Regions from separate parts of the Cryobacterium sp. TMT2-4 genome, predicted to be linked through region 1. Evidence: riboswitches for the same ligand, from Rfam matches in the RefSeq annotation. Region 1 holds a riboswitch; each other region holds the start of a gene.

Region 1 (6,128 bases):
GACCCCGTAGCCGCTGGAGCGCACGGCAGTCGGGAAGCGTTCGGCTAGGTAGGCGCCGACCGGGCCGTAGCCGGAAACCGTGACGATCTGCAGCGCCACGACCAGCAGCACCAGAACCGTGGTGCCGGCGGCAGCGAAGATCGCCAGGAAGATTACCGGCCCTAGTACCGCTGCGATCAGGCCGAAGCCGATGAAGAAAGCGCGTCGGCCGGTGAACGTCGACAGGTGCCCGCAACCTGCCATGGTGACGGCGCTTGCGGCGGTGCCGCACATCATCGCGAACGATATGGTTTGTGCGCCCAGGTCAGCATCGACGCCAAGTTGCCCAGTCAGCACCGGGATGGCCATTGAAGTCAGCAACCACATGCCGCTCATCAGAATGAATACCTGCCACAGCGCTCGGCGGTGTTCGCCGATGAGAATTTCCTTCAGCGGGTTCGTGCGGTGTGGGGGGTGGGTCCACGTCGGGGAATCCTGAACCCGGGCACGATAGTAGGCGAGCATTCCAAAAGCGAGCATGGCGCCGAGCAGGAATGGGATGCGCCAGCCCCATACGTTGTAGCTGGCGGCGTCGAGCGTGCCGTGGAGTACGAACACCAGGCCGGCGATGGTGGCGTTGGCCCAGGGTGACATCCACATGATCAGCCCGCTGACAAGCCCTCGCCGTTCAGGCTCGGACCATTCCATCGCCAGTGGAACAGCCGAGGTGTATTCACCGCCGAGAAAAATTCCGCCGAGAAAACGCAGCGCCAGGATCAACAGGAGCGATCCGCCACCGAACACGGCGTGGCTGGGAACCAGTGCGATCAGCAGTGTCGTCAGCGCCACACCGGTGAGTGCGACCTTGGTCGTCGCCGTGCGGCCGATGCGGTCGGAGATCGGACCGAAGATCGCTGCTCCTATCGGCCGCCCGATCAGCGTCGCGACAAAGATCAGCCCGGCGTTGCTGACCAGGTTTTCCGACCCGAAGAGATGCGCCGCTGCCGGCGTCAGGGCGATGACGGGCAGGAAGATGTCGAATTGGTCCACATAGTTGCCGAGGATCCCGCCCCGTATGGCGCGGCGCATGCCTGGCGGTGTGGACGGCGGCAGTTGAGTGGGGGCAGAGGCGGTGCTGGGGTGGGCGTAACGCATCAACTTCACTTCCTTTGCCGGCATTACCCGGTAGGTTCAACGGTCGAAGCTGCCTCAGCTTCCTCTCAGCCCCTGCAAAAGGGCTCCCGTGTAGACGAAAAATAACATAGCACCCTGTGTCAGGGGCTGCGTTTAGCCATGTTTACGTTAAGCCATGGTCTTGCCCTTTTTTTCTGGTTGTGATTGTCTGCAAGCGCGCGCCGAGAGTGGGGATCCGGCGGCGACCTCGGCGGCGAACTCGGCGGAGTCGTAATGGTGATGTTCGATGACTTGGTATGCACGCATTGAGTGTGAACCAACACGTTGTTCGTCCAGGCTTGGCTGCTTCTTGGTTACACTCGTCTTGAACACGGGAGTCCGGTGAGCCGGGCTGAGAGGAAGATTATCAATCTTCGACCGTCGAACCTGATCTGGATCATGCCAGCGCAGGGAGGCAATTTTCTCACATCCCGTGCCCTGATATTCCTGCAATCAAGGAGGGCACGACAGTGCAACTATCCCTACTCAAAAGTACGCCCTCGCCGTGGATAACGGTAGGTGCGCTCGTTCTTGCCGCAGTGACAGTTCTAAGTGGCTGCGCCTCAGGCTCGGCGACTGGCACCGCTTCGTCAACCGCGTTGACTCCGGTGGCCTTCGCCTTGGACTGGACACCGAATACCAATCACACCGGACTGTATGTCGCTCTTGAGAAGGGCTACTTCACGCAGGCGGGGCTTGAGGTGAAGGTGCTCCCATACAGCCAGTCATCCACCGACGCACTCATCAACGCCGGCTCAGCTGACTTCGGTATCAGCTTTCAGGACACGGCCACCTTCGCGGCGGCAGCGGGTGTGCGCAACATCTCGGTGATGTCGGTGCTGCAGCACGACGCGACGGCGATCGGGGTCCTGGCCAGCCGCGACGACATTCGCAGCCCGAAGGACCTCGACGGCAAGACCCTCGGCCTGGCAGACCCCAGCGCAACCTTCCCCACCGAGGCGGCGGATGTCATCAAGAACGACGGCGGAACGGGCGAGTTCAGGAAAATCACGCTGGGCACCTCCGCCTATGAGGCCCTCTATGCCGGCAAAGTTGATTTCACCTCGGCATTCACCACCTGGGAGGGCATCGATGCCGCTCTTCGTGGCACCCCGATGAAGTTCTTCGCTCTGCACGACTATGGCCTACCGGACCAGTACTCGGTGATCGTCGAGGCAAACCGGGCCTGGACTGCCAAACACCCTGCCGCCACTGCTCAGTTCGTCCAGGCCCTGCAGAAGGGGTACCAGTACGCCGCCGATCGTCCGGATGCCGCGGCGAAGATTTTGATCGACGCGAACCCCGGCGTCTTCGAAAACACGGAACTCGTTTACCAAAGCCAGAAAAAACTGAGTGCTTCCTACCTCAAAGATGCCAACGGTAAAGTTGGCACCCAAACGGCAGAGACCTGGCAGCAGCTGGCCGATTTCCTCTACCGTGCCGGCCTCTTGGCCGACGAAGACGGCAAACCACTCACCACGGCGCTGGACGCATCAACACTGTTCACCGAGCACTACCTCAGTGAAAAATAGCATCACCGTGAAGCGGGCTACAGCGCCCCGCACGACGGTATTCTCGGCGCTAGCGCCTCCCGCCGCGATCCTCGTCGCGTTCGTGATCACCTGGCAGGTGGCGGTGATGGCAGGCGGAGTGCAGCCGGCGATCCTGCCCTCCCCGCAGCGCATTCTTCAGCAGGGCTGGGAGGCCCGCACTACGATTTGGGACAATACGCTCCCCACCCTGCAGGAGACGTTTCTCGGCTTCGCCGTCTCTCTGACCGTCGCTTGGACGCTGGCGATCCTGATCGACTTTTCGCCATGGCTGCGGCGAGCACTGGTGCCACTGCTGGTGGCATCCCAAGCCATACCCATCATTGCGATCGCGCCGCTGATAGTCATCTGGTTCGGATTCGGTATGCTGCCCAAAATCATCGTCATCGCCCTGGTGACATTCTTTCCAGTCACGGTCGGCCTGATTGACGGCTTCAACCGCACCGATCGAGAAGCGATCAATCTGCTGCGCAGCATGGGGGCCAACCGGTGGAAGCAGTTCGTGTATGTGCGTCTTCCGTCGGCGCTTCCCTCGTTCTTCACCGCCCTTCGAATCGGAATCGCCTACGCCGTCACCGGTGCCATTTTTGCCGAGTACGTCGGCGCCGAGCGGGGCCTGGGCATTTATATGGCGATGATGAAGAACTCGTTTCGCACCGATCTTGTGTTGGCTGCCGTTGCGGTGACCGCGCTCGTGAGCGTGTGCCTGTTCCTGTTGACCTACGTCGCCGAACGGGCAATCATCCCTTGGCATTCGAAGGAACGCAGGAGCTGGCATGGCTGAGGCGACTCCCCCGAAGATCGAACTGCGCGGAATAGGTAAGTCTTTTCCGCTCGGCCGCGGGCAGGTGAGGTCGGTTCTCGACGACATCGCCTTCTCGGCGCAGCCCGGCGAATTCGTTGCCGTGATCGGTCCTAGCGGATGCGGGAAGAGCACCATGTTCAACATCATGGCCGGCCTGGAGACGGCCAATTCCGGCGAGGTCTTGGTCGACGGGGATGTCGTCACCGGTCAACACGAACACTTCGCATACATGCCGCAGAAGGATTTGTTGTTCCCGTGGCGCAGCATTCTGGAGAACACTTCCCTCGGCCTCGAGGTTGCGGGGGAAACCAAGAAGACTGCCCGAGCACGGGCGGGCAGTTTTTTCGCGGCCTTCGGCCTGTCCGGTTTTGAAGATGCACATCCTTACGAACTCTCCGGGGGCATGCGCCAGCGCGCGGCCTTGCTGCGCACCGTGGTGCAGGGCAGAGATGTCCTGTTGCTGGACGAGCCGTTCGGGGCCTTGGACTCTCTCACCCGAACCGACATGCAGTCCTGGTTGCAGGGGGTGTGGTCTCAGAACGCCTGGACTGCGGTGCTGATCACCCACGACATCCGTGAGGCGATTTACCTCGCCGACCGGGTGGTCGTCCTCAGCGCGCGGCCGGCATCCGTGCGGCTGAACCTGACCATTGACCTGCCCCGGCCGCGCGAGGTGTCGATGACCACCTCGGCAGAGTTCGCCGGATACGAACGCACGCTCCTGGCGACCCTGCACGAGGAAACTCTCCCGCCCAGAGGACCCTAAACCGCAGCGCCGACCGTGGGGCGTTCCAGCCCCAGGTGCCCACGCAAGGTATCCGCGGTATAGCAGGTGCGGAACAGACCGCGCCGTTGCAACACAGGGATCACCCGGTCCACGAACTCATCCAATGATTCCGGCAGCAGCGGCGGCATCACATTGAAGCCGTCCGCGGCACCGGAACGAAACCACAACTCGATTTGGTCGGCGATCTGCTCCGGCGTTCCGACCATGGTGCAATGCCCACCGCCGGCGGCGAGCCGGCCCAGCAACTGCCTTACCGTGGGCTGCTCAGCCTGGATAATTCGTAGGATGGTCGCATACCGACCCTGCGGCCCAGTGAAGCCGGCCAGCGGCGGCAGCGGCGGCACCGGCGCATCCAAATCCCAGGTACTGCAATCCTGTTGCACGAACGTTCCCAGCTGCGCGAGCGACTGCTCGGTCGGCAGGAGGGCATCGACCTCCGCTTGCTTCGCCCGCGCCTGCGCCTGTGTGGACCCCACATAAGTGACGAGACCGGGCATGATCAACACCGCATCCGGATCGCGTTTGGCTACGGCAATGCGCCGTTTCATATCCTGGTAGTACTCCTGTCCGCTGGCGAGGTCATATGCCACCGCATAGATACCTTCGGCATAACGGGCGGCCAGCTCCCGGCCAGGGACGGAGGCGCCGGCCTGAAACAGCACCGGTCGACCTTGCGGCGGGCGCGGCACCGTCAGCGGGCCATCCACCCGGAAGTGTTCACCGGAGTGGCCGATCGCTCGCACCCGGGCCGGGTCAGATAGAGACCTCCGCGGTCCAGGATCAGAGCATCGTCCTCCCACGAATCCCACAATTTCAGCGCCACCTCGATGAACTCGGCCGCCCGGCTATAGCGCTGATCGTGGGAGGGCAGCATGTCCATTCCATGGTTGCGGGCTTCGGCGTCAAACATGGAGGTCACCACGTTCCAGCCGATGCGCCCTTTACTGATGTGATCCAGGGATGCAAGCATGCGCGCAGCGTGGAAAGGGGTGTAAAAGGTCGCCGAGACGGTGCTGACCAGCCCGATCCGGCTCGTCGCCCGCGCCATCGCTGCCATCGCCGTCAGCGGCTCAAGAAACCACCGCGGGCCGGTACTCACATCGCCGACGGCTTGCCCGTCGGCGAAGAAAACGGCGTCAAAGAGGCCACGTTCGGCGCTTCGGGCGAGCCGTTCGTAGAAACTGATGTCTCCTAACTCTTCGATGGGCGACTGCGGCCGCCGCCAGGCGGCGCCGTGGTGGCCACAACCCATGAGGAACGCATTGAAGTGAAGCTGGCGCGGGGCTGACATGACCGGCGCGGCCCTAGTTAGTTCATCACCAGGCCGCCGTCGACTATCAGGTTCTGCCCGGTGACCGACCGCGCCCAGGGGGAGGCGAAAAAAAGTACCGCATCCGCAAATTCGGCCGGGGTTGTCACCTTGCGTAGCGGGGTGGAGGCGGCGATGAAGTCGAACACGTCCTCGGGGGTGGCCGCGCTGGCATCCGTGGTGCGCAGCAGCCCGCCGGAGACCATGTTCACGGCGATGTTGTGCAGGCCGAGGTCCGAGGCAAGGGTGCGGGTCAGGGAGAGCATGGCGGCCTTGGCGGCAGTGTAGTCGTGGTAAGGCACCACCGGGTTTTGGAAAAGGTTGGTGCCGATGTTGATGATGCGGCCGAACCCGGCCTCGCGCATGCCGGCCAGTGCCTGCTGGGTCGTGTTCAGGGCACCGCGGACACTGCCGGAGAACTGCGTCTCGAACTCGTTCCAGCTGATGACGGCAGCGCCGGAGCGGGCATCGCCGTTGAAGCTGAAATCGGCCAACGCGTTATTGACCACCGTTGTCACGGTGGAG
Region 2 (6,128 bases), on a different contig from region 1:
GCGCGGCGAAGAATTCTCGCTCGTGCGCGGCCGAGGCGCGGAACGCCTGAGCCATGCGGCGCCGGGCCGGTTCAGCCGCTGCTGCGGCGGCGGCGGTAACAAACTTGATCGCACGTGCGGTGGAAGCGGCGAACTCCTCATCCGCGTAGGTGTCCAGCCAGCTGCGGTACGGATGCGCGTCGTGCGAGAGCGGATACAGCCGCGTGCCGACATCCTGGTACATCCAGAAGCACGGCAGCAGCGCCGCGGCGAGGACGCCGTAGTCGCCGCTCGCGCCAGCGGTCGACAGGTGGTTGAGGTAGGCCGTTGTCGTATCGCTGGGCTGCACGCCGGTCAGGGTCTCCTCGGCGATCCAGCTGGAGTGCAGGTCGAGTTCGGCGGCAATCGCGCCGTGCGCGCTGGCCGCCCAGAACGCCTGCTCGGTGGCGGTCGGGGCGAGCCGGCTCGCGACGGCCAGCATCCGGGCGTAGTCGCGCAGGTACAGGGCATCCTGGGCGAGGTACCAGATGAAGGCGTCCCGGTTCAGGGATCCGTCCCCGAGCGCTCGGATAAACGGCAGCTCGTCGGTGTCGGTGCGGATGTCACGGATGTCGTGCCACCATTCCTCGGCGACCTGGGCCGGGCTGGGGCTGGTGTGCAGGCCGCCGCGCTGCCACAGGCCGGCAAAATGCTGGATCGGTCCGTGGCCAGAGCCAACCTGCAGGTCGCCAGAGTGGGCGATGCTCTCGCTCAACCATAGTTTCGCCTCGGCTACCGCGTCCCCCCAATCTGCCAGGCTCGGCCCTACCGTGCCGGCCCGAGCCGCTACCCGGGTCGCGACAGCGGAGGAGAAAGAACACCCGGTTCCGTGGGTGTTCGGGGTGTCGATCCGCAGCCCGGGAAACTCCCGCACGGTGTGGGCGCCGACGAGGGCGTCTGGTACGAGGTCACCGGCGAGGTGTCCGCCCTTGGCCAGCACGAGGACCCCGTACGTCTCGGCGACGTGCTGCGCCTGGCGCAGCACCGCCGACCAGCTCGTCGCCACGGGAGAACCGACAAGGATGGCCAGCTCCGGGATGTTGGGCGTCACTAGGTGCACGACGCTCAGCAGGTCGCGCAGAGCCTCCTCAGCATCCTCGGTTAGCAGGCGGTCGCCGCTAGTGGCGATCATCACCGGGTCGAGCACTACGAGCCCAGGCTTCACTTGGCCGAGCCACCCGCTCACGGTGCGGGTGACGTTCACGTCGGCCAGCATCCCGATCTTGACGGCATCGATGTCGACGTCGTCGCTCACGGCGTGCAGCTGCTCGCGCAGGAAGGAGACCGGCGGCACGTGCACCGAGCGCACACCGTGGGTGTTCTGCGCGACCAGTGCGGTCACCACGGCCATACCGTAGCCCCCGTTCGCCGCAATGCTTTTGAGGTCGGCCTGAATGCCCGCTCCGCCGGTCGGGTCGGTACCAGCAATGCTCAGCACGCGGGCAATGCGGGGGGATGCGCCGGTCATGCCGTCACGCCCCACGCGGCTCGCAACTCGCGGGCCGCCTGCTCCGGATGCGGTGCCGCACAAATCGCCGACACCACGGCGACGCCCGCCGCTCCGCACTCACGGAGGGCGGCCAGGTCGCGCAGGCCGACCCCGCCGATGGCCACGCTCGGCAGCGTGCTGACCCCGACCAGGCGTGCGAACTCGGCCAGCCCCAGGGCAGGGGGCGCGTCACTCTTGGTGCGTGTGGCGTGCAGTGCGCCAATGCCGACGTAGTCGATCAGGGCAGGATCCTCGGCCGCGCGGCGCAGCTGGGCATCCGTCGATGCGCTGAGCCCGATCACCGCGTCACCCCCGATGAGGTCGCGCACCGCGCCGACGGGCAGGTCGGATTGCCCGACGTGCACCCCGATCAGCCGGCGCCCGGCGGCACGGGCGGCCAGGAACACGTCGACCCTGTCGTTCACGATCAGCGCCACGGTGTCGGGCAGCACATCCGCGATGCGCAGCACGGTGTCGAGGAACTCCCGCCCGGCGGTCTCCTTCTCACGCACCTGCACGGCGCTCACGCCTCCGGCAACGGCGTGCCGCACCACGTCCACGATGCTGCGCCCGGCCGCCGCGGCCTGCCCCGAGTCTGTCACCAGGTACAGCGACAGGTCGAGGATCATCGGAGCACCGCCCGGCGTGCGATGTCCTGCGCGTTGACGGTGGCTAGGGCGTCCACAAAGGCGACAGCGAAGCTGCCCGGACCGGCGGCGGACTCTGCCGCGAGCTCGGCCGCGACGGTGTACACCGTGGCCGCGGCCACCGTGGTGAAGAACCTGTCGGCGTCGACCGTGGCGAACGCGGCCATGACCGCGCCGAGGGCGCAGCCCCCGCCGGTGACGCGGGTGAGCAACGGATGCCCGTTGTCGATGTGCACCAACTCACGGCCATCCGTGATGATGTCGACCGGCCCGGAGACGGCGATCACCCCACCGGTCATCCCGGCCAGCGCGTGCGCCGCGGCCAGGGCGGCATCCACCTCGTCGGATGAATCCACCCCGCGGCCGCCGGATCCGGCGCCCGCCAACGCGATTATCTCCGACGCGTTTCCGCGCACCACCGTGGGTCCCAGGTCGCGAAGGGCGAAGGCCAGCGGCGTGCGCACCGGCAGGAAACCGACGGCAACGGGGTCGAGCACCCACGGTGTTCCAGCATCGTTCGCGGCTGTGACGGCCTCGACCATCGCGTCGCGTTGTTCGGCGGTGGGCGTGCCGAGATTGACGAGCAGCCCAGATGCGATCCGCGCGAACGCGCCCGCCTCGCCCGGAATGTCGACCATCGCGGGCGCCGCACCGAGCGACAGCAGCACGTTAGCGGTGAAGTTCACCACGACGCTATTGGTGAGGCACTGCACGAGGGGCGGGCGGGACCGCACCTCGTCAAGCGCTGAACAGGTGAATGAAATAAGTTCTTCTGGCGTGCGCATTTGCGCGACATCCCTTCGCTAGTACTAACTAGATCAGGTTCAACGGGTGTTATCTCAGCTCCAGGTGGAGCACCCCGTGTCACTTGGCTTATGAACCAGCGTATCGCAGCGCCTTCGTTCTAATTCATGGTTGGACGCGGCCAATATCTTGGCAACTGGCCGACGGAACGAGGCCATTGCGCGAGCGCACCAAGAGCTGGCCGAGCGTCTCGTATTCCATGGGCGGCGGATTCATCGTTAGTTGCGAGACACCGAGAATTAGATGACTGATGCTGCCCGGGGACGAGTCAGGACGCCGCACCCTGGTCTCAGAAGCTTCCCTACGGTCGGCCAGCCAGGATCGTGGCTACATCGCTGTTGGCTTTGAAGTGAGCAAGCGCGTCAGCAGAGAGCAACCGGATGACGTAAACAATTCGGCGCCGTTCGCTCTCAGAACCGTTGAGGATGTTCTCGTGGTGAGCCACTCTGTTTCGGAGATCTCGCAGCGCGGCCAATGCGTCATTAAGCGGGTTTCTGTCGGTACCTGGTGGGAAGACTTTGTGGAGATGAGGAACCCAGATGGTTTTCTCGTGAGCGTCCACGAAGAGGTAGGTCAAGAAGCCATACATGAGTTCGGCGACGACCTTGCCGGGTATTGGCGGCGTGTGTGGTGACGTCGCTGCGTTGATCCGCGCCCGCTCGACGTTGCCTCGGGCGATCTTGTTTGTGACTTTAGCGCGCTGTGGCGGCGTTCTGTGATCGCTATTTGGCGCATTTAGCTATATGCCCGCGTCGCTCCGGAGCAGGTGTCAGTGTCTTGTATCCCATAGGTTTCGACGCGCGGAGATCGCAAGAGAGAAACAGCTAAGTGCATCCGCTGTGGTGACGTTCACGTTGAACATGTGGGACAGTCACTCGGCTGCCAGGGCAATCTGGCAGCATCCGATGAAGGTGACGGGTTCGGTGCTTCTTCCCGTCAGTGGGCAGAGCCTCAGCCAGGAAGAAATATTCACCGAGATCGCGAAAGCATGGGAGGCACAAGGTTTCGTCCGAAGCGATCGAGCATTAGGCACCGACATTTACACAGGCGATAGTCTGCAACTACGCATCCGCGGCACCAGCGAGGGCGTCTCCATCAGCGCAACGTCGGCCTGCAGCGGCCTACCCTAGCTGCCAGACATACAGCCACGACGCGGTTTCAGGTGTGTCGAGGAATAGGCTCCACGTTATGGCGTCGCAAATTGGAGTCACCCTCATGGTTCTTCGCGACCTAGGCGCGTCGTCGTATGGGCACCGCACGCGACCACGATTGCCCGGCTTGAGGCCATCCTTTCTCATGACGGCAACTCCCCGCCTCGTTGGCCTCATGGCGGTCAGCGCGCTAACCCTAACCGGATGCTCACAGCCGACATCGTTGACGACCGGGTCAGCCTCCACGGACGACGCCACCCCGGAGGTCGTCGCGCAAGTGCGGGCGGCCGACCTCGCGCGCGATATCGGCGGGGAGAGACCCGACGACATCGACGGCTGGGCGCGCGCTGCAGTCGCTCAAGCCATTAGCGACAGCGCGGACATCGAGCTGGTCGGCGTCGACACCCGGCAGTCGACCGACCTAAGCGAACCGTTCGGCAGCCTCGACTTCCGGGTTTTCGTGCCAGGGCTCAAGAACGCGTCCACGGGCGCGCCTGGCCCCTTTTGCTTCCGAATCGAGTTCGACTACTACGGCAAGGTCGGCACATGGGAATCGTCTGACGGCATCGACCCGATCGGGTGCCCACCGGATGCCGCCATCGTGACGCCTCGCGTCGACGACAGCATCGTCCCTGTCGTGTCGGACACCGCGCGCGAGGTGGCATCGGCGGTGCTTCTCGCGCGAGTGCAGACTGGTTCGCCGGCGACGGTAGACGCGATCATCGGCGCGATTTCCGCGCAACTCACCACTCCGACCGGCGAGTTCGAGGTCGTCGCTCCGCCGCGGGTCGTCGTCCAGGTGAGCAGCGCTGGAGATCGGGTCGGCGTCGCGTTCGGTTCCGCCGAAGATTGCGTCCTGATCAAGAGCGAGAACGGGACGGTCGACGACGTCTACCCACCCCCGGTGACGCTGCAGCCAGGTGAATTAGGCTGCACGCCCGAGACGGCACTCACTGACCCTGACCAATTGCGATCGCCGCACTGACGTGAGAGTCAGCCACGCCGAGACCATAAGCTCTTGCCCGTAAGACGGTCCTCTTGCGGAACTCCGCACGGATCCGTGGATTGCCCGGCCGCATGCACCGATCGCAGGTGACTCCGCATTAGGTGCTGGTCAGCGGTTTCTGATGATGCGTGCAAGCTCTTTCTCGAGGATGACGGTTGCCCAGGTGCTGTCGTTTCCGGGTGGTTCCATGAGTAGGTGAATGGCAAGGCCATCGAGAACGGCGTGCAAATGGCGCGCTCGTTCTACCAGTTCAGGGCCGCTGGGCCTGCAGGCCAACTTTTCGGCCAGTCGGAGGCAGCCGTTCCCCAGTTCTTCGTAAGCGCGATTTCTGATGGAAACAAGTTGCGGCAACGCAGGGCTTTCCGCAATCAGCGCGATATTGACCTCGAGTTCCGCGCGACTATCAGCGGTAAGAGGCAAGAAGTTTTTCAGGACCTCCAGCGCGTACTCCGCTGGGTTCGAGCCTTCACGAATAGCGAGAACGCGGTCGGTGGCGCGCTGCACCATGAGCTCGGCGGAGAACTGCAGGAGTTCAGCGCGGGTGGGGAAAACATGACGCAGGGAGCCGACCACCACGCCAGCCTGCTCGGCAACGGTGCGCACCGATACCGCGCTGATTCCTTGGTCGAGGATGATCTGCCACACCGCTTGAGCGAGCTGTACCTTGCGTGCGTCCCGGTCGATCGTTCTCGCCATAAATTGATATTAGCACGGGCGTGCTAGTTTGTTTTCAGGGCCTAGACGCATCGACTGGGGGATTTATGATCATTGCCATCATCGTCGCCTCCGAAATTAGCTTCTGGGTTTTGATCGCATTGGGTCTCGTCGCCCGATATATGCTGCGTCTGAAAAGGACCGGACTGACCTTGCTGGCGATGACGCCGGTGGTCGACGTCATCTTGCTCGTGGTCACGGCGATGGATCTGACATCGGGCGCGACGGCGACGGTCTTCCACGGGATCGCTGCGATCTACCTCGGCTTCTCCGTGGCTCACGGGCACAAGATGATCGCG
Region 3 (6,128 bases), on a different contig from region 1:
GGTCCCGGCCAGCCGGATCGTCGCCTGCCGCTCGGGCGCCTCCCGCTCTCGGTAAGCGTCCCAGCCCGCTTCCCACTGGTCCCAGTGCGACCGGAACAGTTCGCCGTCCCGGGCGAGGGCCCGCTGCTTGCGGATGCGGTCGTCGGCGGCCAGCCAGACCCGGATGTCGCTGAGTGGCGCGTGGGCGGCCGCCAGGGTTCCGCACCCCTCCACGATCAGCGGGCGGGCCGGGTCGACCGGGTGCCATTCTGCCAACTCGCGCCGCTCCCAGTCATAGCGCCGCCAGGCGGCGGGCCGGCCCAGTCTTCTCGGGGCGAGCACCTGTTCGCGCAGGTGCGTGACGGCGGCGTCCAGCCCCTGCCAGCCGGGGTAGATGTCGTCCAGCCGCACCAGGGTGGGCCGGAGCGGTCCCGGCCAGGCGACGACGAGCGCGTCGGCGAGGGTGCTCTTGCCGGCGCCGCTCGGCCCGTCGATGAGAACGACGGGCGCCATCCCGGCGGCGGCAAGGTCGCGGAGCACGGGGGCCAGCAGCATCCGTCGGTCACCGACCGGATCGGGGGCGGCCGGTTCGAGGGCGGCCGTGGGCAGATCAGGTGAGGACAAAGTTCCAGCTTCCCGTCGCCACGGAGACGCTCACCGAGAGCAGGGCCACGGCCAGACCGATGCCGACCAGGGCCACCTCGCGCCCCCGGAAGCTGGAGGGGCGGGCCCAGGTGCGCCGCACCGAGGCGCCGAACCCGCGGGCCTCCATCGCCGTCGCGAGTTTGCTGCCGCGCCGGATCGACAGCACCAGCAGGGCGAAGGCCTGGCTGAGCAGCCGGCGCAGGACGCCGCGGTCCGCGATGCCGCGGGCCCGCCGGGCCAGTTCGAGGGCGCGCCAGTCCTCGAGGAACAGGCCGACCAGGCGCAGCCCGGCCAGACCGCCAAGCACGAAGCGGGCCGGCAGTTTCACGACTTGGCCGAGGCCGTCGGCCAGGTCGGTGGGGTCGACGGTCACGAAGAGCACGACCGACGGCAGTCCGATGGCGAGGATGCGCAGGGTCGTGGCGATGGCCAGCTCGAGTGATCCCTCGGTCACGTTCACCAGCCCGAAAGACCAATAGACCGCCCCGGCCGCCTGCCCGTAGAGCAGGGTGGTGACGCCGGCGGTGGGTGCGGCGATCCAGACCGGCAGGGTGCGCACCGCGAAGGCCTTCAGGGACAGCCCGGCCCAGAAGAAGAGCACGAACTCGCAGGCGAGGGCGACGACTGCGGAGACCCAGTCGATGGTGAGGATGAGCACGCCCGCCAGCAGCAGCGCGGCGGCCAGCTTCGCGACCGGGTTGATCCGGAAGATGGCCTGGGTTCCCCGGGCAGGCGTCAGCACGCTCACCGGGACACCGCCGCCCGCGGCGTGACGCTGCGGCCGGCCCGCCCGGCCAGATGGTACTCCCGGTCAGCCAGGGCGACCACGAAGTCGGTGTCGTGCGAGACGGCGACCACCGCGGTGCCCTCCCGCAGGAGTTCGTCGAGCAGGGCCACGATCTCCCGCCAGGTGCGCAGGTCCTGGCCGAAGGTGGGCTCGTCGAGCATGAGCAGTCGTGGCTGGGTGGCCAGCACGGTGCCCACCGACAGCCGACGTTTCTCTCCGCCGGAGAGGGTGAACGGGTTCGCCTCGGCCAGGTGGTCCAGGCGCAGGCGCTGCAGCACCTCGTCGACCCGGGCATTGATGTTCGCCTCCGGCCGTTTGAGGGCGCGCGGCCCTACGGCGAGTTCGGCCCGCACGGTGGCGGCCACGAACTGGTGCTCCGGGCTCTGGAACACGGTGCCGATGCGGGTGAGCAGCTGGCGGGACTTCCAGCGGATCGGTTCCTCGTCGGCCCCGCCGGCGAACTCCGGGCTCGCGAGAACCGCTCCCCCGGCCGGTTTCAGCAGGCCGGCGAGGGTGAGCATCAGGGTCGATTTGCCGGCGCCGTTCGGTCCGGTGACTGCCAGAGCGGTGCCGGCGTGCACCGTGAGGTCGATGTCCCGGGCGAGCACGTCGGCGCGCGTGCGCGCGACCGCGAGGCCGGGCGTGCGGAGCAGAGGGACCGAGCCGGGCGCCGACGCCGAGCTGGTCTCGCGCCGCGATGCAGTCAGGCCGTTGCCCCGCCCGGGCACCCAGACACCCTCGGCCGCGAGCCGTTCCCCCTGACTGGTCAGCACGTCGTCGGGATGGCCGTCGGCCAGCACTCCCCCGGCCGCGTCGAGCACGATCACCCGGTTCACAAGGTTCTGCCAGACGGCGACCCGATGTTCGATCACGATGAACGTCGCCGCGGAGTTCTCGAGCACGCGGGCAACGGAATCGCGCACATCCAGCACGCCTCCAGGGTCGAGATTCGCTGTGGGTTCGTCGAGCAGCAGCAGCCCCGGCCGCATCGCCAGCACCCCAGCGAGGGCGAGGCGCTGCTTCTGTCCACCCGACAGCGACGACGTCGGATGGCTGAGCGGCAGGTTCAGGCCGACCATGTCCAGGGCGTCGCTCACCCGGCGCCAGATCTCTTCGCGGGGCACCCCAAGGTTCTCGCAGCCGAAGGCGACGTCGTCGCCCACCCGCGCCAGGATCACCTGGGAGTCAGGGTCCTGCAGCAGCAGCCCGGCCTGGCCGCGCGCTGCGGTCGGCTCGGCGCCGTTTACAAGCAGCTGACCGCGCTGCTCGCCCTCCTCGTCGCCGCCGAGAACCCCGGCGAGGGCGTGCAGCAGAGTGGATTTGCCGGCCCCGGAGGCGCCGAGCAGCAGCACGCGCTCGCCCGGCTCGATTCTCAGGTCGAGGCCGTTGACGGCCCAGCCCCGCCGCCCGGCATGCCGCCATCCCCAGCCGCGGGCCACGACGGACGCTCCCGAGACGGATGCCGCTGCTGCCGGTGTCATCGCCGTCCCCCTAGACCTGGGTGCGGTTCGATCGCCCGGCGGCGAACCGCGACAGTGCCCCGGTGCGGGCGAGGCCACGCATGGCCAGCCAGGACAGCAGTCCGGCCACGACAATGCCGGAGACGATCGAGGAGGCGGTGTAGATGGTGATGAAGGGAACGGCCGATCCGGGGTACCAGAGCAACAGGTCGTTGACGGCGAGGGCAAGGCCGGCACCCGCGCCGGCGAGCAGGGCCACGACGAGGCGGTAGTTGGCGTAGAAGAACAGCGCGAAGACCAGCTCCGCGCCGAGACCCTGCACCAGGCCGGAGACCAGGATGGTGGCTCCCCAGGCGGTGCCGCCGACCAGAGTCGACACGACCGCCGCCAGCAGCTCGGTGTAGAGCGCGGCGCCGGGTTTGCGGATGATGAGGCCGCCGAGTACGCCGGCGAACAGCCATCCGCCGCCCAGGAGAGCCTGCAGGCCCGGCAGCAGCGGGGTGAGCAGGCCGCTGAGCGGGTTGTACGCCTGGTTCCAGACGACGAAGATGAGCCCGCTGGCCACGCCGATGACACTGGCGATGACGATGTCGACGACCCGCCACCGGAAGTTACGCGGCTGGCGGGACGTGGTGGAGGTGAGAAGAGTTGTTGTAGCGTGCACTGGTCGTGCCCTTTCCGTAGATGGTTCCAGGGCACGGGAACGAGAAAATTTGCCTCCCTGCGCTGGCATGATCCAGATCAGGTTCGACGGTCGAAGCTTCAGAAGCTTCCTCTCAGCCCGGTTGACCGGACTCCCGTGTTCGATTCAAGTATAGACCTCGGCCTAGACTCGCGGGATGGAGTCCTCGCCTCGCCCCCGCATCACTGTCGGGCGCGAATGACGTTCACCGTTCTCCTGATCCTCGCCGGGCTGTTGCTTCTGTTGCTGCGCCACTTCATTTTGCGGCGACGACGGATGCGACGCGGGCTACCCGTGCGCGGACCCTGGCACATCCCCCGCAGTTGGCGGGAAGGGCCGGGCTCCCGCCAGCGGCTGGGACGCTGGCGGTGTAGCTGGCGCGGGCGGCGTTGACCGCCCGAACGCGGTACGCTCGACGTGGTGTGTCGGGAAGTCTGGTCGACAGCAATGTCCGTGTGCCACAAAATCCTGATTGACTGAGGCTCGTCCATGCCGAAACCATCACCTCTTCCTCCCACCCCGAAACTTAACGTCTTTCGCCGCAGCAGCTATCCCGAGTACCTGCACGTCTCGACGATCCTGCGCAAAGAGACCGTGGGCGGCGCTCTCCTGCTGGTGGCGACGGTTCTCGCGCTGACCCTGGCCAACACCGGGGCGTCCGATTTCTACTATGCGGTGCGGGACTTTCAGATCGGCTACGAGCCGTGGCACCTCAATCTGAGCCTCGGCGCGTGGGCCGCCGACGGACTCCTGGCGATCTTCTTCTTCATTGCCGGGCTCGAACTCAAGCGTGAGTTCGTCGCCGGCGATCTGCGAACCTTCAGCCGCGCGGTCGTCCCGGTCGCCGCGGCCGTCGGCGGCGTTATCGTTCCGGCTGTGATCTTCACCGCGATCGTGTTCAGCTCGGGGCCGGAAATGTTACGAGGCTGGGCCATCCCCACCGCCACCGACATCGCCTTCGCCGTGGCCGTGCTCGCCGTGATCGGCTCCAAACTGCCCAGCGCTCTGCGCATCTTCCTGCTGACCCTGGCCGTGGTCGACGACCTGCTCGCCATCGCCATCATCGCCTTCTTCTATTCCGGCGACCTCCAGCCTGTTCTGCTGCTGCTCGCCATCGTGCCGCTGAGCCTCTTCGCCTTTCTGGCGCATACGCACTCCTATCTGTTCGGCACCACCAGGTGGGCCGCGGGCGCCGTTCTGCTGCCGCTCGGCCTCGCCACCTGGGTTCTCGTGCACGGCTCCGGCATCCACGCCACGGTGGCCGGAGTGCTGCTCGGCTTCGCCGTGCCCGTGCTGCGCAGCCGACGTGGCGGCGGACCCGACGCCGGCCCGGGCCTGGCGCAGAACCTCGAGCACCGCATCCGCCCGCTCTCGGCCGGTTTCGCCGTGCCGGTGTTCGCGTTCTTCTCCGCCGGGGTCACGATCGGCGGCGTGTCAGGCCTGACAACGGCCCTCACCGACCCGGTCGCGATCGGAATCGTCGTCGCCCTGGTGGTGGGCAAGCCGGTTGGCATCATGCTCGCCACCTGGCTGGTCACCAAGACCACCCGGGGCGCCCTTGACCCGGACCTGGCCTGGGTGGATGTGATCGGCGTCGCCATGCTCGCCGGTGTCGGCTTCACGGTGTCGCTGCTGATCAGCGAGCTGGCTTTCGGGCAGGGTAGTCCGCACGACGAACACGCCAAGGTGGCTATCCTGACCGGTTCGCTGCTGGCGGCACTACTCGCGACCGTGGTGCTGCGGAGCCGCAACCGGCACTACGGGCGCATCGCCGCCAAAGAGGCGCTCGACGCCGACAACGACGGCGTCCCAGACGTGTTCGGGGCCGATCCGGCTCGCGACGAGCGGTTCGGCGGGCACTGACAGGGCCGGAGCGCACCCAGCCGCTCAACTCCCTCAGCCGGAGTGTCTGCTGGTCGTCACGGGCGGAACGCCGTGCCCGGCACCGAACCAATTCGACGGAGATTCATCGATCAACACCCGTTTTTGAGCCCAAATGCGCTGTTCAGGGCACAATCTCCGTCGAATTCGTTCGGGACGGATGTGCCGCAGGTCCGCGGACTCGAAAGACGCGGCGGTTAGAGCCTACGTTCATCCACCGCGTCGCTGTCCGCGGGAAAACGCGCGTCGGAATCGGGAACAAGCGCAACGGAGCCCGCGATCCGCGAACCCCCCTCAACCTCGGCCATGGAGACTCACTCATCGAGCTGGCCGGCGGGCACTGATAGCGCCGGAGCGCAGTCAGCAGCCCGACATCCTCAGTCGGAGTGGCTGGGCGACCGGGCGGCTGGGAGCCTTCGCTGCTAGCGTTTGAGGGCGCGGACGACGCGGGAGATCGCCTTGCCGGCCACCCAGAGGAACGGGATGCCGACCGCGAGCAACGAGATGACGTTGGGCTCGAAGCGCACCGTCGTGCCCGATTTGACGTAGGCGCCGATCGGCAGGGATGCCCCGCCGCCCCCGCCGCCGGACCCGCTGCCGGTGGCGGCGGAGTCACCCTCGCCACCGCCGAAGCCGTAGTAGACGAGAGCAACGGGAATCAGGGTGACGCCGTCCACCTGGACCGGATCACCGT

The links. Region 1 has a riboswitch for thiamine pyrophosphate ahead of E3O54_RS16005 (ABC transporter substrate-binding protein). Riboswitches for the same ligand answer to the same signal wherever they lie in the genome.
Region 2: another riboswitch for thiamine pyrophosphate. It lies ahead of thiM (hydroxyethylthiazole kinase); the one in region 1 lies ahead of E3O54_RS16005 (ABC transporter substrate-binding protein).
Region 3: another riboswitch for thiamine pyrophosphate. It lies ahead of E3O54_RS03055 (ECF transporter S component); the one in region 1 lies ahead of E3O54_RS16005 (ABC transporter substrate-binding protein).

What each region holds. Positions count from the first base shown of each region.
Region 1 is NZ_SOGE01000046.1:59,085-65,212, forward strand. Features, by position in the region: gene E3O54_RS16000 (MFS transporter) at 1-1,068, opposite strand, end outside; TPP riboswitch at 1,127-1,234, opposite strand; TPP riboswitch at 1,474-1,583, shown strand; gene E3O54_RS16005 (ABC transporter substrate-binding protein) at 1,761-2,684, shown strand; gene E3O54_RS16010 (ABC transporter permease) at 2,674-3,486, shown strand; gene E3O54_RS16015 (ABC transporter ATP-binding protein) at 3,479-4,273, shown strand; partial or broken gene E3O54_RS16020 (LLM class flavin-dependent oxidoreductase) at 4,270-5,585, opposite strand; gene E3O54_RS16025 (3-oxoacyl-ACP reductase) at 5,603-6,128, opposite strand, start outside.
Region 2 is NZ_SOGE01000041.1:3,609-9,736, forward strand. Features, by position in the region: gene E3O54_RS14740 (bifunctional hydroxymethylpyrimidine kinase/phosphomethylpyrimidine kinase) at 1-1,486, opposite strand, end outside; gene thiE (thiamine phosphate synthase) at 1,483-2,136, opposite strand; gene thiM (hydroxyethylthiazole kinase) at 2,133-2,939, opposite strand; TPP riboswitch at 2,933-3,026, opposite strand; gene E3O54_RS14755 (hypothetical protein) at 3,308-3,592, shown strand; gene E3O54_RS14760 (hypothetical protein) at 3,798-4,088, shown strand; gene E3O54_RS14765 (hypothetical protein) at 4,255-5,094, shown strand; gene E3O54_RS14770 (TetR/AcrR family transcriptional regulator) at 5,224-5,811, opposite strand; gene E3O54_RS14775 (hypothetical protein) at 5,877-6,128, shown strand, end outside.
Region 3 is NZ_SOGE01000012.1:27,553-33,680, reverse strand. Features, by position in the region: gene E3O54_RS03070 (ATP-binding protein) at 1-603, opposite strand, end outside; gene E3O54_RS03065 (energy-coupling factor transporter transmembrane protein EcfT) at 590-1,372, opposite strand; gene E3O54_RS03060 (ABC transporter ATP-binding protein) at 1,369-2,892, opposite strand; gene E3O54_RS03055 (ECF transporter S component) at 2,903-3,535, opposite strand; TPP riboswitch at 3,573-3,682, opposite strand; gene nhaA (Na+/H+ antiporter NhaA) at 4,043-5,416, shown strand; gene E3O54_RS03045 (hypothetical protein) at 5,857-6,128, opposite strand, start outside.